One region of the Sphingobacterium sp. WOUb80 genome, then DNA from elsewhere that is predicted to be linked to it. Evidence: riboswitches for the same ligand, from Rfam matches in the RefSeq annotation. Region 1 holds a riboswitch; each other region holds the start of a gene.
The links. A riboswitch is a leader RNA that binds a small molecule or an ion and turns the genes downstream of it on or off. The one in region 1 is predicted to bind S-adenosylmethionine.
Positions count from the first base shown of each region.

Region 2: another riboswitch for S-adenosylmethionine. It lies ahead of AB1Z56_RS18865 (methylenetetrahydrofolate reductase); the one in region 1 lies ahead of AB1Z56_RS14895 (5-oxoprolinase).
Region 3: another riboswitch for S-adenosylmethionine. It lies ahead of metE (5-methyltetrahydropteroyltriglutamate--homocysteine S-methyltransferase); the one in region 1 lies ahead of AB1Z56_RS14895 (5-oxoprolinase).

Region 1 covers NZ_CP165617.1:3,547,789-3,555,285, forward strand. The annotation lists gene AB1Z56_RS14885 (TolC family protein) at 1-1,312, opposite strand, end outside; gene AB1Z56_RS14890 (DUF3050 domain-containing protein) at 1,535-2,305, opposite strand; SAM-I-IV-variant riboswitch at 2,516-2,609, shown strand; gene AB1Z56_RS14895 (5-oxoprolinase) at 2,676-2,939, shown strand; gene AB1Z56_RS14900 (RagB/SusD family nutrient uptake outer membrane protein) at 3,037-4,554, opposite strand; gene AB1Z56_RS14905 (SusC/RagA family TonB-linked outer membrane protein) at 4,560-7,497, opposite strand, start outside.
Region 2 covers NZ_CP165617.1:4,540,313-4,547,809, reverse strand. The annotation lists gene AB1Z56_RS18885 (UvrD-helicase domain-containing protein) at 1-2,453, opposite strand, end outside; gene AB1Z56_RS18880 (30S ribosomal protein S16) at 2,897-3,418, shown strand; gene rimM (ribosome maturation factor RimM) at 3,537-4,061, shown strand; gene AB1Z56_RS18870 (hypothetical protein) at 4,166-5,017, shown strand; SAM riboswitch class I at 5,235-5,337, shown strand; gene AB1Z56_RS18865 (methylenetetrahydrofolate reductase) at 5,408-6,364, shown strand; gene AB1Z56_RS18860 (glycosyltransferase family 117 protein) at 6,596-7,497, shown strand, end outside.
Region 3 covers NZ_CP165617.1:5,626,471-5,633,967, forward strand. The annotation lists gene AB1Z56_RS23215 (hypothetical protein) at 1-248, shown strand, start outside; gene AB1Z56_RS23220 (hypothetical protein) at 1,005-1,535, shown strand; gene metE (5-methyltetrahydropteroyltriglutamate--homocysteine S-methyltransferase) at 1,635-3,947, opposite strand; SAM riboswitch class I at 4,026-4,129, opposite strand; gene AB1Z56_RS23230 (response regulator transcription factor) at 4,317-5,006, opposite strand; gene AB1Z56_RS23235 (sensor histidine kinase) at 5,118-6,950, opposite strand; gene AB1Z56_RS23240 (hypothetical protein) at 7,395-7,497, shown strand, end outside.

The sequences.
Region 1 (7,497 bases):
TACCCTTCAAAAATTCGATAAAATAATAATGTTTCTGTATCGCAATATGTGCGGTTTCAAGATCAAAAAGTGTTTTTAGGTATTGCATATCAGCATCCAATAGATCCGTAATCAAAGCCGATGATTTAAAATACCTGTTTTTTATAATCCGTGCATTTTCCTGCGCCAACGCCTTATTGTTTTGACAGACGTCCTGCTGCTTAATAGCCAATTGATAATCCAACAGGGCCTGTAACAGCTGATTTTCCAGAATCTCCTCCTCATGATGGTGTTTTACCTCTTGTCGATCCAATGCGATCAGTGCTCCGCGCACCACGTTTTTATTGAGATAAATTGCCGAGATTGGTATGTTTAATTTGAGTCCTGTGATACTCAGATTATACCAACTGGGGTTATAGGGATACAAGAAGACCTGTGGATTGGCAAAGGTGAATGTACTGGTCAACCCCAACTCAGGAAGATAATTTGATCGCGCCTGTTTGACCGACAATTTCTTCAAAACAACTTCCTGTTCGGATTTTAGAAGGGAAAAAGCATGGCTTCGCGCTTCGGCAACAAGCGCTTCATAGCTGGGGCCTTCCACTTGAAACTGCTCGGGCAGAGGCACAATCTCCGCTGTAATACCGCCAATAAGCTGCAGCTTCTGATTTGCAGCCTGAATATCATGGCAAATCTGCACAAGCAATAGCTCCCGTTTCGACAGTTCCAACGAAATACGCAAGACGTCACTGTGCAATACCACGCCCGCCTTATACAGATGCTCAATCTCCTTGAGCTGTACCCGTTGATCAGCAATATCCTGCTCGATTAAAGATCGGTTACTATATGACAGTTCCAAATCCAGAAAAAGATTGCAAACCTCCAATTTCGTCTGCGCTGCGGCGTTCTTCCAATCGATTCTGGCCAGCTCATTTTCCAATTTTTTGGACTCAATTTTCATCAGGTCCCGATGCCCATTGTAAAGGTTCAGATAAAAATCCAGGCCGCTATCGTACAAGTAATGAATGATATCATGCTGAGCGGGTTTATTTAAAAGCCCCTGGTCATACACAGGCATATTACTTGCATAACTAGCAGAAGCTCTGGCGGAAATCTTGGGCAGCAATTCCATGCGTTGCTGCTGTACTGCCACCTCACTTTCTTTGAGCTGCAAATAAGACTGCTCGATATATTTACTGTTCTGTAGCGCTTTGTCGATCATGTCTTTCAGGGACATACGCAAAGAGTCGAGGGCGAAGGTGTCCGAAATAGTGAATACCAACAACCCCATGGTTAGTATTCCTTTTGCCCAATAGGGAGGAAAAAAGTTCACGTGTGCTCTATTATTTTTTTGCGTTGCAAACTTAGACACTTATTGGAACTTGGATTTCTTCACAAACGCCAATATGTTATGGAAAAAAGACATTTTTTCATCAATTCAAGCAAAAAGACCAATATCTGCCAATAAGCCATTACAATATCCTTTTTTACAGCACATAAAAAAGGCCTTTCAAATCACAATTTGAAAGGCCTTTCTCGATGGTATAATAATAGATTATCCGTATAAGGAATCCTCTATTGCATTCCACAGCTGGATTCTTTTTTGTAGCGCAATTTTACTGATCTCTTTCATTTCCGTCCATTTAACCTCATCGTCCTTCGCAAGATCTGTGATCATCTGCATCGCCAACGGTCCATGCTCGTCGCCGTCAAGATCAATATGGCGTTGAAAATAATAAATAAAGCTATCCAGATTGGCTGTAGGAAAGTTTGTTTTAATTTCTTCCAAAATAGAGGTAAACATTCCCGGGATAAGATCTTCGCGTCCAAATGTAAATGCTGCAGCAATTTTATGCACCTCGCCCTCAGCAATCACTTCGAATGTAAAATTCAAAAAGTCTTTGATCCGCTTGTCCAATGTGGTCGTTGCAATGACATCGAATATGTTGTTCGATTTTTTGGCGTGAGCAATAAATTTGTTGACCAGATGAAGGTCGGCACCCATGGCATCCATGGCGTCCAGATACATCTCAAAGTGGCTCAAACGGCGGCCATCAATGTATTCATCCGACTCCTCTGCCAATACAATTTCGTTGATTAGATAGCGCGTTGATGGATGCTCACTCGCAAACCAAGGTAAAGTCGTACAGGTCAATTTAATCTGTAAAGCTTTTAGTAAAGACATAAAATCCCATACAGCGTACACATGCCCTTCTGTAAAAGAACGTAGATTCTTGATCGTTTTGATCTTACGATATAAAGGGTGTTGCAATAATACCTCGCGTTCGGCAGCAATGTATTCGTTAATTTCCGCAATTCTATTCATGGCGCAAAAGTATTGTCTTATCTCTGTTTTTAAAAGTATTTTCGGTGAGATTACAGTAACATGATAAAATTTTCGACCAGCTATCCGCTTCATAACCAAATCACAGCCAACAATGCGCCTCGCTTTTGACCTCCCTATTCCTGTTGTCAGCGCTCATTTACCCTTAAAAACAAAAATAATTTTTATTATAAAAAATAATCTACTATATTTGTAGAGTATTCAGAATTGCATGATGCAATACCAACCGAGTGCAGGCACCGCGGTGGTAAATTAATACGGGTTTCGACCAAAATAAACGTCGCTGAACGATTATTTTCCCAACAAGATCTGGATACAGTTTATGGTTTAATCCTTTAAATTTTTAAATTGTATGGCTACTACAACAAATCTTTACCACCACTTACTGGAAAAATTCAGTTATTACTCAATAGATGAACTGATCCAGCTCAACAACGACACCATCTTAGGACAAGGCTGGGGTTCAGCCAAGGCAACCTTTAGAACAGCTTTGATCAGTACGTTCTCCAAAAGAGGACTGGATCTTTCCAATATCATTTCCAAGGAAGACGGTTTTACCTCGGTGAAGCATGTCCCTGTACGCTTGGAACAGAATGTCTTGATCCCTTTGCAGTAATCTTTATCGGCAAAAAAAGCGCGCATCGAAAGGACTTCGTGCGCGCTGCTGTGGTTGGTTTAGGAAATTGCCGATTTAAAAGAAGGCAATAATCTTATTATTTATAGTTTGGATTCTGAATTAACACACCTGCGCTCTTCTCAATTTCTGTTTGTGGTAAAGGCCAGCGGTAAAATTTGTCTTCAAAATGATAGGGCACTTTACTGTCTTTGACCGCATTGAGTACTTCGCCTGCGATATGCCAACGAATCAGGTCGTAATGCCGTAGTCCTTCGAAAGCAAGTTCAACCCTTCTTTCGTGGCGGATACGGTCGCGCATTTTTTCCTTGGTATAACCGACAGGGAATCCGGGCATCTGAACGCGGCTCCTCAGGGTATTCATGGCATCGTAAACCGATTGATCTGGCCCGGCGATTTCATTTTGTGCTTCGGCATACATCAATAACACCTCCCCAAACCGCAGTACAACAGCATCCTGTTGGCTCAATGTTGAAAAGCCAAAAGGTAAGTTGGCCGGATCCAAAAATTTCAGCACCCCATAACCTGTAGGCCGCGGATTGGACGGTGTATGGATCTTACCGCCGCCAAAGTCGGGATGATCCACAAAAATTGTTTTGCTCAAGCGCGGATCCCTATCTTTGAAGGGATTGGCTCGATCAGTCAAGGGTGATTCACCATAAGGCAAACCATCTTTGCATTCATAGGTATCCACGAGGTTTTGTAAAGGTGAAGCAGCGATCCAATCGCCTAGGTACATGTCCCAAGGGGCTGTATTATTCGGTGCCAGAAAATTGACCGAAAAGATAATCTCGGTATTGTTCTTCTGTGTTGCATCACGAAAGACATTTTCAAAAGCCGTACTCAGGGTATACTCTTTCATGACATCGGTGCATAAGTCTTTTACCTCTTTCAAAATTGCTAAATCGGGCACCCCTTTATCACCGTAAGCCGCAAACAATAAAACCCGTGCTTTCAAGGCTTTTGCCGAACTTGCGGTCGCATGCCCCCCATTATTGAAATAAGGTTTAGCCGCTAAGTTAGCGATCCCAAAATCCAGATCAGCGCGAATCTGTTTTAGGATATTCTCCGCACTTTCCTTTGGCTGACGCTGATTCTCCAGACTGAGGGAAGTCAGCACAAGCGGCACCTCACCATAAATACTGTACAATTGGAAATAAACAAAAGCACGGATAAAGCGGGCTTCGGCTTCCATATTTTTCTTCTCCCCATCATTCATATCGGAGCCGTTATAGCCCTGAAGCTTCTCGATCAGGCGATTGGCACGTCCTATTCCCACATAGGCATCGTTATAAATTCCGGTTTCATAGCCCCCTGTGGTCGGATTTAAATTCCCACCTACGATTTCATTGACGCTACCTGAGTTGAACTGATTGTAGCCATTGTCGGTCAGACAGTCCCGGAAAGGCATCCCATAGGAGAAAGTCTCACTCTGCAACGAGGCATATACACCGGCCAATGCATTATCAAAATCCGATTTTTTGCTAAAATAGTTGTCCGAAGCGATCTGATCCAAAGGATTGAGGTCCAAGGCACTGTTACAGGAACCCAAAAATAGTCCGGATAGCATCAACGCTGTTATAAATTTCTTTTTCATAGCACTTAGAAGTTAACTTGTACACCAAATGAATAAATCTTGTTTTGTGGATACTGCACCAGATCACCATTTCCATAGCGTTCAGGGTCCAAGCCTTTAAATTTGGTCGCAGTAAGGAGGTTATCACCCGAAAAATAAACCCGTAGGCGGTCAATTTTATATTTTTTCAACAGTCCTTCAGGTAAAGTGTATCCGAACACAAGATTTTTCAACCTGAAGTATGAAGCGTCCTGTATAAAATAGCTGGAAGCACGGCTGAATTTCTCCGGAGCACTCCAACCCCAATAAATACGGGGCATCGTTGTCGAGGGGTTTTCAGGTGTCCAACGGTCTAACCAATCTTTTGTCGGCGGGCTACCCTGTACAAATGGGGTTACGCCCCAGCCCGAAACATAGGATTTGACGCCATATACGCCTTGCAATAGAGCCGAAAAGTCAAAGCCCTTAAAACTTGCACTTAGATTAAAACTATAGTTCAGCTTTGGATCTACACCAGAAATAATTGTTCTGTCGTTCGCATCTATTTTTCCGTCCCCATTGACATCACGATACTTAAGATCTCCTGCCAGTGTATTATCATTAAACTGCTTAGGCGACCCCGCTACTTCGGCATCGGATTGAAATATGCCGATGACTTCGTAGGTATAAAAGCTGTCCATCGCATAGCCATTTTTTTTGATCGTATAGCCGCCGATTTCAGGCTCACCAAATTTGACCAGCTTGTTTTTGAAACGATCGAGGTTTGCACCTAGCTGATAACGTAAACCTTCCAATGCTCCGGTAGTAATCTGATTACGATAAGTAATTCCCAACTCAACACCTTTATTCTCGACAGTTCCATCATTTACATAAGGAGCTCCCAAACCAACGATTGCAGTAATCTGTGACTGTCTTAGAATATCGGTCGTTCTCTTTTTATACCAGTCAAAAGTGATATCTAAATTTTTAAACAGACTCAAGTCCAATCCCACATCGGTCATCGTCGTTGTTTCCCATTTAATAATCGGGTTGTTTAATCCCTGTTGAGCAACACCTGAATTTAGCGTACTATTGTCAAAAGAATAATTTCCGGTAAGTCCCAATACGGGCTGATACGGATAGTTGCCGGTATTCTGATTTCCGAGTTGGCCCCAGGATCCACGGATCTTCAAATTATCCAGCCAACCGGAAGCGAATTCCTTGACAAAAGATTCTTCCGATACACGCCAGCCTGCAGAGAAAGAAGGAAACGCTGCCCAACGGTTTTTACCGTAAAACTTGGAACTACCGTCGTAACGCATATTGGCTTCCAAGAGGTATTTCCCTTGATAATCATAGTTCAGTCGGCCGAAATAAGAGATCAGCGCCCATTGGTTGGCCGTTCCGTTTGCCCGTTGAATATCCGATCCTCCCGCATTTAATTCCGTTAGTGTATCGTCGACAAAATTCTGTCTGAAGCCCTGGAGGTAGGTATACTTACTTTTTTCAATGCTATATCCGGCCTGAGCTTTGAGGTGGTGTGCCCCAAACGCGCGATCATAGTTCAGGTAAGTAAATAAATTGGTGTATATCGTTTGCTGATCCTGATCCGTAAGGCCTTTTCCCAGATCCAGAGTTGTTCCGAGCGTGCCCGTATGGTAGTAATATTCATCCAACGTTGATTTATAATCCTTGTACTTGTCCATATTGAAATTATAGGCACCTTTGGTGTACCAGGAAAGACCTTTAAACAGCTGTACCTCCATCCAAGCCTGTAAATTGGCGGCATAGTCATCGGTATTGTAGGTGAATTTCCGATCCAATACCGCCATAGGATTTTTATTGTTGTACTCCCAGTCGTAAGCTTTGTAAGTATATCGCCCGCTACCATCCGGCAAAAATGGGCCATAAGTTGGTGCCTGCGACATGGCCGATAGGAAGAGGTCTTTGGATCCCCCTGGAATAGATTCGGTATGTCCTGTTTTGAGCAAGATATTTGTTCCGAATTTAATACCTTCCGAGATTTTGGTCGTCAGATTGAGGCGGGCGGAATAACGGTCGTAGTTAAAACCTTTGATCATTCCATCCTGATTGACGTAACCCAAACCAACATTAAAAGTTGTCTTCTCGTTGCCGCCCTGGATACCGAGATTATGGGTATAAGTCGGTTTAGTTTGGAAAATAAGCCCCAGCCAGTCCGTATTTGGATATTTTACAGGATCGTTGCTGTTGCGATAGGCAGCGATCACATCGGCGGGATATAGTCCATCGTTAAGATTGGAATTCTTACGCGCTTCGTTGTACAGTTCCATATACTGCGCCGAGTTGGTGATCAGATCAAACATTTTCGTAGGCTTATAGATACCCACATTCCCGTCATACTGAACGGTTGTTTTTCCCGATTTCCCTTGTTTTGTCGTGATCAGAATAACGCCATTGGCTGCACGCGAGCCGTAGATTGCTGCGGAGGCTGCATCTTTTAGCACACTGACATTTTCGATATCATTGGGATTGACGTCTGAGAATTTTCCCTGCACACCATCAATCAGCACCAGGGGATCCGATCCCGCGCCGCTAAAGGTGCCCTTACCACGAATGCGGATGGATACACCTTCATTGCCCGGTTCTCCCGACCCTTGATTGATTTGTACACCCGGGATTGCCCCCTGCAGCATGGAAGCTGTATTGACAACGGGTCGTTTGATCATATCTTTGCCACTCACTGTAGCCACGGCACCGGTTAGGTTTACTTTCTTTTGCGTACCGTAACCGACCACAACAACCTCTTCCAAACTCGACGAAGCGTCGTTCAGCTGCACATTCACGGTTCCCTCATTGGCAGCAACAGCCATTTCCCTGGTTTCAAATCCCAGTGAAGAGAACGTCAGTACGGCAGTTCCACCCGTCAGGCTGAGCTCGAATTGCCCCTGCTGATCCGTTTGTGTTTCCTGCGTTGTATTTTTGACCCGTACTGTCACACCGGGT
Region 2 (7,497 bases), 990 kb from region 1:
CAAAAATCGCCATTGATCATGCCGTCGAGATCCCAGGAACAAAAAGGAATCATCACCACATCATAAGCCAGCCCTTTTGATTTGTGGATTGTGGTTACTTCGATCGCATTAATTTCTCCGTTGGAAGGGAGCACGGCCCGATTACCATCTTCTTCCCAGAATTCCAGAAACTGTATAATTCCACGTTCGCCGTTGGTGGAGAAGGTTGAGATCATATCTTTGAATGCGAGGAGGTAGGGGAGATGAATGTTGTCCATGGTTGTGAAACCGTAGATTTCAATAAGCTTTTCAATCAAATGAACCAAAGGCTGTTTCTGTGCCATTTCCCAGGAGTCAATCAGCGCCTCAGGGAGATAGGCTTTAAGAGCATGGATATCATTGACAGCAAATTTTAACCACGCATCCTGATCGATTGTGTTATTTTGTATATGCTGATAGAGATAGACCATCTTTGCTTTATGGATGGTATGTTTATCCGAATTATAGACTAGCGCTTTCAAAGTTTCGATCAACAATAATACGGCATCATTACTCGCCAGCGACAGCGCATCACCGGATATGACTTCAAATGCAAGCTGCTGTTCTTTTTTGAAGTCCATGAGTTTCTGGATGACCGATTTGGCTTGCGCATTGCTCCGCACCAGAATCCCGATCTGCTGTGATTGATAACGTCCGCTACGGAGCCAGTCACCTATTTTCTGACATAGTTGTACAAGCGATTCCTCAATAACCTGGTTTCTTCTGTAACGCCCATCAGTAACGGGGATGTAGGAGATCTCAATGGATCCTAATTGGTCAAGGTTTCCTTTTTTATGTTTAGGGACTTCCTGTTGGCTGTTTTCATAAGCTTTGACAAGCATCTGATCATTGCCAGAAGAAACCCACCACTGTTTACCTTCTTCATCGAGGCTTTCGGATACTTTTTCATTCAGTACCTGTTGCAGGTGCTGGGGAATACTGCTAAACAGATAATTGTTTAATTGAATGATATTCGGAAGACTTCTAAAATTGGTGTCGAGGCTTCCGTTTTCGATAAAAGTCGTTTTGCCATGCTCATCCAGGTGAAAGGCCTGGCCAACCTGTTGCTCGACCTGTTGCAGGAGGATACGCCAATCCCCGTTTCGCCAGCGGTAGATACTTTGTTTAACATCACCTACAATCAGGTGTTCGCTGACTGTGCCTCTGGCATCTGCTAATGCATTGATCAATAGGGGGCTGTAGTTTTTCCATTGGATCCGCGAGGTATCCTGAAATTCGTCGAACAAAAAGTAGTTGAAGCGATTGCCGATTTTCTCCCAGATAAATGTGGGATCACTATTTTCATCAAGTCCGAGTTTATTTAATAGAATCTGCGAATCGGAAATTAATTGAGCCCCATTGTCCCGTCGCCACTGTGTCAGTAAGTCGCTCATTTCCTTGAGCAAGCGTAGGTAATAGAGATTGTTCTGTACTGCTTGATAGGCAATATAAGCCGACAGGTTATCGTGTAGCTTTTGGAACGATGCCAGGATGGGGCTAAGTGCTGCGATAAGATCATGGCGTATATTTTTGTCACTATCCGTAAATGCATCTTCATTGTCGATCAATTGGAGATATTTTTCCAATACTTTGGCGATTTCAGAAGCGCTCAGTTTTTCTGTTTTTTTGTTGGTTTTGCTAGCGGATATTATTTTATTGCGCGATTTGCCTTTTAGGTCACTTTCGGAGATGTTAAATTTCTTGAACGTTTCACTAAACGCTTCAATCGTCATAGAGAGTGCTTCGGTGAAGGAGTTTATCTTCTGTTCAACCTCCTGATTAAGGAGATTAAAGACTTCCTTTGGATTGGCGGAGTTGATGTAACCATCAAATTCTTGGAAATTTTCAGAAAAAATAAGGCTTGCCAGGCCCATTAATTGTTGGCGGTAGTTCCAATTTTCATTTTTTGCTATTTTCTTTTCCGCATAGGCAATAATCCAGTCAAGGAGATCGGGGCGTTCATCCAGCAATTGATTCAGCATGACTGTGAGGTCATTTTTCACTTTATTGACATTCATTTCAATCTTATAAGCTGCATCAAGATTGAGTTCATAAGTAAATGCACGAATGACTTTTTGAGAAAAACCATCGATTGTACTGATCGTAAAATGACTGTAGTCATGTAGAATACGACGATAGACCCGATAAGCTTTCTCTTGTACGAGATGTGGATTCCAATCGGGCTGTTGCTCGAGTAAAAGCTTTCTGAAATCTTCAATTTTAGCGCTGGCATTGCCTGTTGCCAAACCATGGAGTACCGAAAGTATACGTTCCTTCATCTCCGCAGTTGCCTTATTGGTGAATGTTACAGCCAAAATCTCTTTATAGCTATGCTCGTTGGAAAGCAGGAGAGTGAGATAGTGCAAAGTCAAGCTAAAGGTTTTTCCCGAACCGGCCGAAGCTTTAAGTATTTTTAATGGCGCAACAGATTTCATAGAATGAAGGTATAAAGTAAAAAGTGAATTGGCAAAAATGTCGAAGACAATTTCGCCGGCAAAATACACAAGCGGTTCATCCTGTTTACATTTCGTAAAATAGCCCTTTTTTTCTGAAAGTGCCTGATCTTATTGGCCAGGAAGAACCTTCAGTTTGCTTTCATTGCTGTTGGTGTCTGCGAAGTCATGAAGGTTTTGAGGAGAAAGGCTATTTTGTACACTGATTTTTAAAGACTTATTTTAACTGCTGAATAGCAAGAACAAAACATTGGAGAACAGGGGCGGTGTTTAGCCTAAAAGCGGATACTGAAAGAAGCTAACCCTGTCGTTTTCAGTGAATTTTTATCAAATAATAATGATGATTAAAAAAAAATAACTATCTTTGCATCCCCTCTAGCATGAAGCTCGGGGGATATGTTGAATACATAAAATAAAATTAAAAAATGGCAACTAAAATCAGATTGCAAAGACACGGTAAAAAAGGACGTCCTTTTTACCACGTAGTCGTAGCGGATTCTCGCGCTCCACGTGACGGTAAATTCATCGAACGTATTGGTTCTTACAACCCAAACACAAATCCAGCAACTATCGTTTTGGATTTTGAAAAAGCTTTGGATTGGATGAATAAAGGTGCTCAACCAACTGACACAGCTCGTGCTATCCTTTCTTACAAAGGTGTTCTTTACAAGAAACACTTGCAAGGTGGTGTGAAAAAAGGTGCTTTTGATGAAGCTGCTGCTGAAGCTAAATTTACAGCTTGGACTGAAGCTAATGATGCAAGAATCTCTGGTAAAAAAGATGGTTTAGCACAAACTAAAGCTGAAGCTAAAAAAGCTGCTTTAGTAGCTGAAGCTAAGAAAAAAGAAGAAAAAGCTGCTGCTGTAGCTGCTAAAAATGCTCCTGTAGCGGAAGAAACTGCTGCTGAAGAGACTGAAGCTCCTGCATCAGAAGAAACTGAAGGTTAATTCTTTCATAAAGTATTCGAGAAAGCCGACTCAATCTTGAGCCGGCTTTTTTTGAAACAGCCAATAGGCAAATGGTTTGCCAAATCATGTCTCACATCTAATTGCTAAATACGAAAATATGACTATTGATCAAAGCTTTTACATCGGTTATGTCAGTAAAACAAGAGGTCTTAAAGGAGAGGTACAATTGTTTTTTGAATTCGAGGAATACGAGAGTCTGGATATGGATGTTGTCTTCGTAGAAGTCAACAAAAAGCTTGTTCCCTATTTTGTTGATACGATTAAATTTCAAAAAAATAGTACAGCTTATGTGACATTTGAGGATGTAGATCATATCGATAAGGCTCAGGTACTCGTTCGTAAAAAATTATATCTATCCAATGATAAAATGCCTGAGCGCGATCCAGATGATTTTAGGTATACTGATTTAATCGGTTTTTTAGTGATCGATGAAAGCCATGGTGAACTGGGTGAAATAACAGATGTTCAGGAATTTCCGCAACAATTTGTCGCAACAGTCGATATGGATGGCAAAGAGCTGATGTTCCCTTTATCGGACGATTTAATCTTAGGAATCGATGGTGAAGAGCAGATCATTGAAGTCGAATTGCCAGAGGGTTTAGTGGATCTCTATAAAGAATAAGCTATCCCCGAGCTTATTCAAATGAATAACGATATACTATAACTATTGCAGTAATTTCTTATCTTGGTTCGTGTATTATTATTGGCCATAATTATTAATTGATTTTGAAACCGTTATTACTGCTGCTATTCACATTTTCGTTGTCTTCTTGTGCTTTCTTTGGAAAGAAAAAGGAGTTTCCTGAAGGCAATTACCAAATGATATTTGGTTATTCAAATGAAGAGTATCGTAAATTAAAAAGCGAATCTCCCCAAAATGTGGAGGCAGATACCTATGGTAATGATCCTACTATATACCGATCCTTTCTCTCACTTCATGATAAAGACGAGTTTGTCCTGGCGATTGATGATATCTTACTTTTCGGCAAGTATAGATTCAATGGAGATCGATTAGAATTGACTGATGAGAAAAAAGGCAGCGTCGCATTGGATATTATTAAGGTAAAAGATGGTTTTGTTCAGCTGAGAGGTGATTTTTCACAGTTTAACTCAGCACGTGTCCCCACTACCGAAAGACTTTATATCAATTTTGCGTTAGATAAAACCCTTGTTCGGGAGACGCCCAGTAAATTTGATAGCCAAGTGAATCTCTGGCGGAACGCGCCTGTAAAATCAGAAAATGAAAAGGAGATAAAAGCCAGAGCTTTGAATTTTGTAGATTATTCTATCGCTTATTTTCAGCATATATCAAGTTCCGGTACACATCACGATTATCGAATGGATGGTGTTGAATCGCCAATTATCTATGCTGAGAATGGTATTGTGCTAAAGCAGTGGGCAGACGTTCCTGCATCATGGAAAGAATTGTTTTACAACGAACAGAATGCATTGCTCGCTTATCAATATTTATTTGATGGTTTTAAATATGGGTCGAAAGAGGAGTATCATGTTACAGGGCTCTTATTGATCACATTTTATCTCAAAAATCTACGGAATTCCCTGGCGACTAATCTTTAGTCAACTGTTATGATTCAGTCAATATCTTCTTAGTCCATGAACCTCAATCGCTACTTTCACCTATTTTTTTAAAATCGTCGGTTTTTGGTGGCGTGTAAATTCCTGTTGTTGCCTGGGAATAAATCTGAAGCCGTATTTATTGCAGTCTTTTTGTCGCTATTTTTGCCTTTTCGAAAAAATATTTTTGTCTTTTGATTTTTTAAAACGATATTAGCAACGCTTATAGAGAAAGGCCGAGGGACTAGACCCAGTGAAGCCTTAGCAACCTGTATTGTTCAAGGTGCTAAATTCTACCCTGCTCCATGTGGGAAAGATAAGTTACATGTAGATAAACGATTCCTCGACTTGTGCGTTTCGATGTAAGCCAACCAAACTAAAAACAGTTTTTTAATGAAGATTATCGATCATATCCAGAATGCCAAAGGAAAGACATTGTTTTCTTTTGAGCTATTGCCACCGGCGAAGGGACAGGGTATCCAAAGTATTTTTAAAACCATGGATGAACTGATGGAGTTTAAGCCCCCTTTTATCGACGTAACCTACCATCGAGAAGATTATATCTACAAGGAGCATGCGAGTGGATTACTGGAGCGCGTATCTTATCGTAAACGTCCGGGGACAGTGGCGATATGTGCTGCCATCATGAATAAATATAAAGTGGATGCCGTTCCTCATTTGATATGTGGTGGTTTTACGAAAGAGGAAACCGAAAATGCACTGATCGATTTGAATTTTTTGGGTATAGATAACGTTTTGGTATTGCGGGGGGATGCGCGTAAAGGAGATGCCGATTTTATCCCAACCGATGGCGGACATGCTTTTGCAACGGATCTATTGGAACAGGTAACTGATATGAATAAAGGGAAGTATCTGCATGAAGATATTATCACATCAGAGAAGACTGATTTTTGCATCGGCGTAGCGGGGTATCCCGAAAAGCATTTTGAATCACCAAATTTCAACACGGACTTTAAATATCTAAAACAAAAAGTCGATATGGGAGCGGAATTTATTGTGACTCAGATGTTCTTTAATGTCGAAAAATACAAGGAATTTGTTACAAAATGTAGAGACAATGGAATTCATGTGCCTATTATTCCTGGACTAAAACCATTGACAACGAAAAAGCAATTGGTGACTTTGCCTCGGATCTTCCATTTAGATATTCCGGAGGAACTAAGTGACGCTGTCGCGGCATGTAAAACGAATGCCGACGTCAGACAAGTCGGCGAGGAGTGGCTGGTACAGCAATGTCAAGAGCTGATTAAATTTGGCGCTCCGGTATTACATTTCTATACGATGAGTAATCCTGGTCCAACAAAGAAGATTGTTGAAAAGATAGCATAAATGGTAAACGGAAAGGGAGCATATAGGCTCCCTTTCTTGTTCGTATACCCCTATGGAAACTGCCATCTGATCTGACTTTTACGGATTTTTTATAAACCGACTTATATAACCTGAGTAGCATGTTTATTGTCAGTTATTTGTGTTAAATAGTGTTAATTAACCTATTGGAGTCAAGATAACTTTTTAACTTAAAGTGCTAAAAAGGATTTTAACAATAGACCAATTGACCTTATGACGTATAACAGATTAAATTCTCTACTCGGTTTTGCTTGCGGAATTATAGCTACATGTGTGTATATCGCTACGGTAGAAAGGACCGTAAGCTGGTGGGATTGTGGTGAATTTATCGCCTGTGCCTATAAATTGGAGGTGGCACATCAACCCGGAGCACCATTGTTTCTTCTTATTCAGAATATATTTTCTAATCTCGCTTTAGGGAATAAGGGGCAGATCGCCTATTGGATGAATATAGGTTCTGCAGTTTGCAGCGGACTTACCGTGACCTTTTTATTTTGGACAATAACGGCGATTGCCAAAAAGATACTTAATAAAAACAAACAGGCTTCTTTATCAACCTGTCTGCAGATCTTCGGCGCAGGAATTGTCGGTGCAATGGCATTTAGTTTCAGCGATTCATTTTGGTATTCGGCAGTAGAATCTGAAGTTTATGCAATGTCTTCCCTATGTACGGCAGTCGTATTTTGGGCAATTTTAAAGTGGGAAGTCCGCGCAGATGAAGAAGGTAGTGATCGTTGGCTGGTTTTTATTGCTTTTGTTATGGGGCTTTCGATTGGAGTGCATCTATTAAATCTTTTAGCAATCCCGGCTATCGCAATGGTTGTCTATTTCAGAAGGGCAAACCGGGTTAGTGCGAAAGGGACAATAAAAGCTTTCCTCGTAGGCGTACTGATCTTGGGCGCAGTTTTGTGGGGAATTATTCAATGGTTAGTCGGTTTAGCGGCTAAAGTGGATCTCTTATTTGTAAACTCACTAGGAATGGGATTTGGTAGCGGAATTTTCTTCTCTTGCCTATTATTAGGGGGATTGATAATTTATGGTCTATATTATTCCAATAAAAAGCAGAAATATACACTCAATACCGCTTTGTTGGTTTTTTGTTTTGTTTTATTTGG
Region 3 (7,497 bases), 2.1 Mb from region 1:
AGGTCAATCTGGTGCGCAATGTGAATAATATCCTACGAAAAAACCGCCGCATTCTATTGGATGTTTTGAGTGGGGAGGGTATGGTCAAGATACAACGGGAAAAATTAAAGCGGCTGGGATTTGATTTTAAGTTTCATACACATACTTTTTCCAATAACAAGGGGCAGACCTATAGCTTTATTTACGAAACAGGCTATTTGTTGCTGGAGAATGATTGGGTATTGATTGTTCAAAAGAAACCGCTGTGATTTTGATCGCAATAGATTCATTTGTATTGGTTTAGTTTGCGGAACTGAGCTTGGCCTTTCTTATTACGATATAATTAAAAATAGTAAATGTTAGAATCAATATGTAATAGCATACTGGGATGAATAAAAAATAGGCGCTATTGAAGATATCGGTTAAAAAAGACGGTAGTGCTATCTTAAAAAAATCTGCGATAATGATATAGCCTATGAAACTTCCGAGAAAAAATAGTCCAACAGCGTGTATTACCCCTCGCTTTATCGGTGAGTTCCTGCTGTGTTAGCCCCTTACGTTTTCTTGATAGTTTGATTAATTGATTAGCTGATTGACTTTCCATAGTCCAAATATGGAGAAATAGTCGTTGAATTTCGGCGAAATTGATGCGACAATAATATGCCAATATCGTGCTGAATAATATAACATATTAATAATCAAAAGTTTTTGGAATTTGGTAAATATTTTGAATCTTTGCAATTCAATAGAGTAATTAATAAAAACGGAAGAATATGTTTGCAATATTAGAAAATCCCGCTTCGTCCACAGAGAAGATTCTCGGGAATATTCTTCGGAATACGGCCCTTTCCTAATCTTCTTTCTTAATACGTTAAGTAACCTAGGTTGATATTGGCTAAAACTTGGCGCTCTAAATAGTGGCCCACTGTTCCAATATGCTTAGCTTATTATGGAGTTTAAAGAATCCAGTTATTTTCAATGTTCTTGTGAAAGCTGGATATGAATGTTATGTTTTAGAAAATTTTATGAATTCAGTAAATAAATATGTCCTTCAGGCATTGGATAACTATCCTTTTTATTTGGAGGAAACTTTGGAATCTTTGTCGTATGCCTTGTCCTACGACGAATCCAATACAATGGCTTTGTGTTTAATGGGAAGGGTTCATGCGGAACAGCTATTGGACTACGAGCAGGCAAAAAGGTATTTCCAGGAAGCTTTGGTGCATAATGTGCAGGCACTGGAAGTATATCCTTATTTCATTCAGACATTGATTGATATGGGGGAGTATGAAGCTGCAAAAAAGACGATCAAATTTGCGTTGACACTTCCGGCCATGCCCTTGACAGGTATCTGGATAAAGAAGGCACTTCTATTCGAAAAGTTGAGAAAATACAAAAAGGCTTTGAAGGCGTTAAAAAAGGCAAAACTTGAAAATGTTGATCTCGATTTTTCGTCAAGCCTGAAGTCGATTGAAGATCGGATTAAAGGGAAACAGGAAATTAAGAATGGGAGTGAAAAAGAGAATAAGAAAGAAAGGAAGAACAGCCGAAAATAGCCTCACACTATCCGGATAACAGTTTTTGTTTTGAACGAGTGTCAATAAAGAAGCCCTAGCTGAAATTTCAGCTAGGGCTTTATCAATATAGTTTAAGAATTATTCTGCTCTTAAGATTTTAGCAGCCTCAACCATCGACTCTAAAGCCGCTTTGGTTTCTGGCCAAGCACGAGTTTTCAAGCCACAGTCAGGGTTAACCCAAAGTTGTTCTGCTGGAACTACTGCTTTTGCTTTGCGTAATAGATCGACCATCTCATCTTTGCTTGGTACGCGTGGTGAGTGAATGTCATAAACACCGGGGCCAATATCATTTGGATATTTGAAATCACCAGCGAAAGCATTCAATAATTTCATTTGAGAACGTGAAGTCTCAATCGTGATAACGTCAGCATCCATTGCGGCGATATCTTCGATTACATTATTGAATTCTGAGTAACACATGTGCGTGTGGATTTGTGTATCATCTTCTACGTTTGATGAAGAAACACGGAAAGCACGTACTGCCCAGTTCAAGTAATCTTTTTGATCAGCTTTACGCAAAGGTAATCCTTCACGGATAGCTGGCTCATCAATTTGGATGATTTTGATACCTGCTTTTTCCAAGGCTTGTACTTCATCCAAGATTGCCAATGCAATTTGGTAAGTCGTTGTTGAACGCGGTTGATCGTTACGTACGAAAGACCATTGTAAAATTGTTACAGGGCCAGTCAACATACCTTTAACCGGACGGTTTGTCAATGATTGTGCATATGAAGACCAACGTACAGTCATATCTTCAGGACGGTATACGTCACCATAGATAATCGGAGGTTTTACACAACGTGAACCGTAAGATTGTACCCAACCGTTTTGAGTGAAAGCGTATCCGGCTAATTGTTCACCGAAGTATTCAACCATGTCGTTACGCTCGAATTCGCCGTGTACTAATACGTCGATATCCAATTGCTCTTGAAGACGGATGGTGTTTTCTGTTTCTTCTGCGATTGCTTTATCGTATTCTGCCTGCGTGATAGCACCTTTTTTAAGGTCTGCTCTCCATTTACGAACATCTTTCGTTTGTGGGAATGAACCAATAGTTGTGGTCGGGAACGCTGGTAAGTTGAATTTCGCTTGTTGCGCTGCTTTACGGTCAGCAAATGCTGAAGTACGTTTTGCATCGTCATCAGTGATATTGCTTGTACGTGTTTTAACCTCTGGTTTGTGGATCAATGGAGACGTACGACGGCTTTCAGCAGCAGCTTTGTTAGCTTCGAAGCGTTTTGCTGTTTCAGCATCAACTTCACCTTCCGCTAGTACAGCTAAGTCTTTTACCTCTGCTAATTTTTGTTTAGCAAATGCTAACCAGTTTTTTACTTCAGCTGGTAACGATTGCTCATTGTGTTCATTGTCTAGGTCAAAAGGAACGTGCAACAAAGATGAAGAAGGAGCTACCCATACACGGTCTTTTCCTAAGGCATCAACAGCTTGTTTGATTTTAACCAATGATTTTTCGTAATCATTTTTCCAGATGTTACGGCCTTCAACAATACCCAAAGATAATGTCAATGAAGCAGGAACTTTAGCTAAGACTGTATCCAATTGGTTTTCACCGCGTACCAGATCCAAATGTAAAGCATGGATAGGTAGGTTAACTGCGATATCTTCGTTATCTTTTAAAGCTTCGAAGTAAGTAGTTGCGATTAATTTGATGTTTTTTGCTGCTGCAGCTAATTTTTCGAAAGTCGGTTGATATAAAGCTTTTACTTTAGCATCTAAATCTAATGCTAAGAAAGGCTCGTCAATCTGAACATATTGCGCACCAGCTTCAGCTAGTTTAGCTAATATTTGCTCATATACTGGAATAAGTTTATCCAATAAATCGATACGGTCGAATCCAGCTTCTTTTTCTTTACCGATCAAAAGGTATGTGATAGGACCTAGTAAAACTGGTTTCGTATCGATGCCTAATGATTTAGCTTCGTTATATTCATTTAAGAATTTTTCAGAAGTCAATTTGAATTCTTGATCCTTTGTGAATTCTGGCACCATGTAGTGGTAGTTTGTGTCCAACCACTTGGTCATTTCCATTGCAGTTACGTCAATTCCTTCTTGTTGGAAACCGCGCGCCATGGCAAAATATAGATCTAAGCTGTAATTGTTGTCTACTTTATTCAATAAAGAATGGTAACGAGCAGGAATTGCACCAACAGTAAGGGTTAAATCCAATACTTGATCGTAAAAAGAGAAATCATTGGAAGGAATCAAATCGATTCCAGCATCTTTTTGTGTTTTCCAATTGCCTTCACGAATTTTTTTTGCTGTGTCCAATAATTCCTCAACAGAAGATTTTTTAGCCCAATAGGCCTCATTGGCTTTTTTCAATTCGCGGAACGCGCCCACACGAGGGTAACCTAAATTGTTAGTCAATAACATAATGAATGTTTTTAATATTTCTTTTTCAACTATATTTCTTGCTAGAGAGAGAAGGACACACTAGAATTCGGTGACTTCGGCTTATCATTCCCATATCAATTAGGGTAGAATTTAGCACCTTGTCAAGGGACAGGTTGCTAAGGCTTCATCGGGTCTATTCCCTCTGCCTTTCTCTATAAGCGATGCTAAGTTAAAACATTTCTTTCTGAAATGCAAATTTTTTATAAAAGTGCGTCTATTTTTTATATTCTACTAAGAATGAAATTGTTTTGTTCTTTTATTTTCATCCATGAATTTGTGTATGTCATGCACCAATACGCTGTGTAGCATAAAAAAGGGGAATGACTGTATTTCTCATTCCCCCTTTTTTTAGCTCACCAAAAGTTTGTAACCTTTTCCGTGCACGTTGACAATTTCAACTTTACTGTCTTCTTTTAGGTATTTACGAAGTTTACTGAGAAATACATCCATACTTCTACCTGTAAAGTAGTTGTCATCATGCCATATTTTTAATAGGGCTTCTTCTCGAGTCAGAACATCATTTTTCTTTAAACAAAGTAGGCGAAGTAGTTCGGCTTCTTTCGTCGATAGTTTTTGCATCTGTCCCTTGTAGGAGATCTGCTGACTTGTATAATCAAAGAAATAATCACCTATTTCAAATTTATCAGCAACCACTTCCTCCTCCTTATCCCGAACACTACGTTTCAGCAATGCATTGATGCGGAGCAATAGTTCCTCAACTCGAAAAGGCTTGGTGATATAATCATCACCTCCCAATTCAAAGGCTTCAGTTTTATCTTCCATCATGCCTTTTGCAGTGGCAAAGATTATGGGAACTGTATTGTTTGTTTTTCTGATCTCACGCCCAACTGTAAAGCCGTCCTTTTTTGGCATCATGACGTCAAAAATGCAGAGGTCGTAATTATTTTTTTTGAATTGAGAAATTGCTTCATCGCCATCGGTGCACAATGTGACGTCAAATTTTCCCTTTAATTCGAGATAGTCTTTTAAAAGATCCCCTAAATTAGGATCATCTTCTGCTAATAATATCTTTTGCATAATGAATATATTAATTTTCACTTATGTTCCTTGACCTTGATAAGCCGTAGGGCCGGATTTCCCTGACCTTTGAGGTTCTTATATAAAGGAAATATACAAAAAAGGAACGTTTTATTTTTTAATAGGCAAAATTACTTCAAAGGTCGTGCCCTTATCTTTTTCACTTTTAACTGTAATTTTCCCGTTCAGCCTTCTCAGAATATCCTGTACATAACTTAAGCCAAGACCAAATCCTTTGACGTTATGAACATTTCCAGTCGGAATACGGTAAAATTGATCGAAAATCTTTTGCAGGTGATCGCGACTCATACCGATGCCGTTGTCGGCAATAGTAACGACAATGGTATCGCCTACATTTTTTGAATTAATATTAACATGTAAATCCCCTTTACTGTACTTGATCGCATTGTCCAGTAGATTGTAGAATACATTCGAAAAATGCAGTTCATCACCGATGACAATATCCTTGGTAGCTGCAAGGTCTATACTGAATTTCCCAGCAATATTCTGCATACGCAGCTGCATGCTGTCTGTTACAGCAGAAAGGAGATCATTGATGTGCACCTCTACCTGGTCGAGTTTTAGGGTTTCTTTTTCTAATCTTGCCAAGTCGAGTACACGTTCAATATGATTCCCAAGCCTAACATTTTCATCATAGATAATATTGGCCAATTTTTGAACGCGCATATGGTCTGCATTGATATCAGGATCTTTCAGCGATTCACTGGCAATCATGATGGTTGCAACCGGTGTTTTAAATTCGTGCGTCATGTTGTTGATGAAGTCTGTTTTCATCTCCGAAACTTTCTTTTGCCTGAAGATGATAATCAGGGTATAGGCAAAACAACCTACCAATAAGAAAAGCAATGCCAGCATAGGTAACAGTAGATAGCCCATATTATCTGCGATTATGGCCTTTTTATTTGGGAAGTAAATTGTTAATTTTCCCGGTGCAGCCCCTATATCGCCTTTAAAAAGTGCGGTAGAGTACTTTGTTGTATTCGTCGGGTTATTTAAGGTTGCTTCGTTTAGGATATTATTGAGTAATATATTGTTTGTACTCCATATTTCGATATTAAACGGTGCCTTAATATCGCGTTGAGCCAACTCATCCTTGATCAGTTCTTGGACGATAATGACGTTCAACCGATCCTTTAACGGGCGTTTAGCCAATTCCATTCCAATTGCGACATCTTCAATGTAATCTGCTTTTTTACCGCCCAGCATGGCCACCGAATCGTATACATTGAAACCGCTCCAAGAATTCTTCCTATTGAGCATATCCAATCTTTTTTCTAAATCGGAGATGGTTTTTGTAAGCTTTGCGTTCTCTCTTGGAGGTAATGTGGCTACTCTGAATTTTGTTTGTTGATTGACCAGTGGGTCCATTAGGGGGATAACAAACCGCGTGCTATCGTCTTTTCCGTTGATCTGATCATCGACCTTTGAAGCATTTAACATAATAAAAGCCTGTACCAAATTATCGTCGGTCAGCTCATTTGAAACAGAAAATTTGATAAATTTCTGGTACTCCGGTCTTTTGATGTATGTTTCGTAAAATGAATTTTTGATTTCAATTACATTTGGATACAATGCACGTAATTGGTCTTCTTGCTCCTTGAAGGTGGAGAAAACAGTATGTTGTTTGTTCTTCAGCTCTTCAATTCTATACTGAATTTCGAGTTGTTCGGCCAACAGGCGTTGTTTTGCTTGTTCCTGCTTGGATTTTTGAATATTACGCTCCTGTTGGACTTTAGCAAAGTCAACAACTTCCCGTCGTTCAAGCTTTCCGGCAACAGCTGTAATGGCAGCATTGACAGACTCATCAAATAATTGAGATTTTTGACGATAAGAATCTCTCAGAAAATAGAATTGCATGGCCAATACACCGATAAGGGCTAGTGACATCAGTCCAATGATTAATACAATGCTATTTTTCTTCATTAGAATAGGGTATTAAATAAATGTATTTTGATTGTATCACAAAGTTTATAACTCTCAGTTTGTTTACCATTTGCGTATTTATTCCTTATGCCATATTTAGTAGTCATGAAGGTGCGATAGCTCATTTTCTTAAATTGTTACAAATATAAAGATGCTGATGTGTTTTGAAGCCGTTTTAACAATGTTTAACAGGAATCTGTTTAAATATAGGTGTTGTTGTTTGTAAATTAGTGAATAGAGATGAGTTATGTCATGAATTTGGCTATGCTTGTCGAATTTTAATCTATGAAGTGGTGTCTGACTGATGGATGAAAATAAGCTAGTGAATTCATGAATAGGTGTGAACTATATGCATGAATTCGATTTAAGATAATCAGGAATGAATAAGCCAAGTGTTCACGTTTACTCATAGAAGCGCAGATACTCTTAAATAACTATATATAGATGAAAAGTTACGTATTATTATTGGTATTGTCTTCCATCGGAACGATTGTTTTAGGACAAGTGAAGATGAAGCCGCAGATTCCTTTAATGGAGGAAAAAGAAT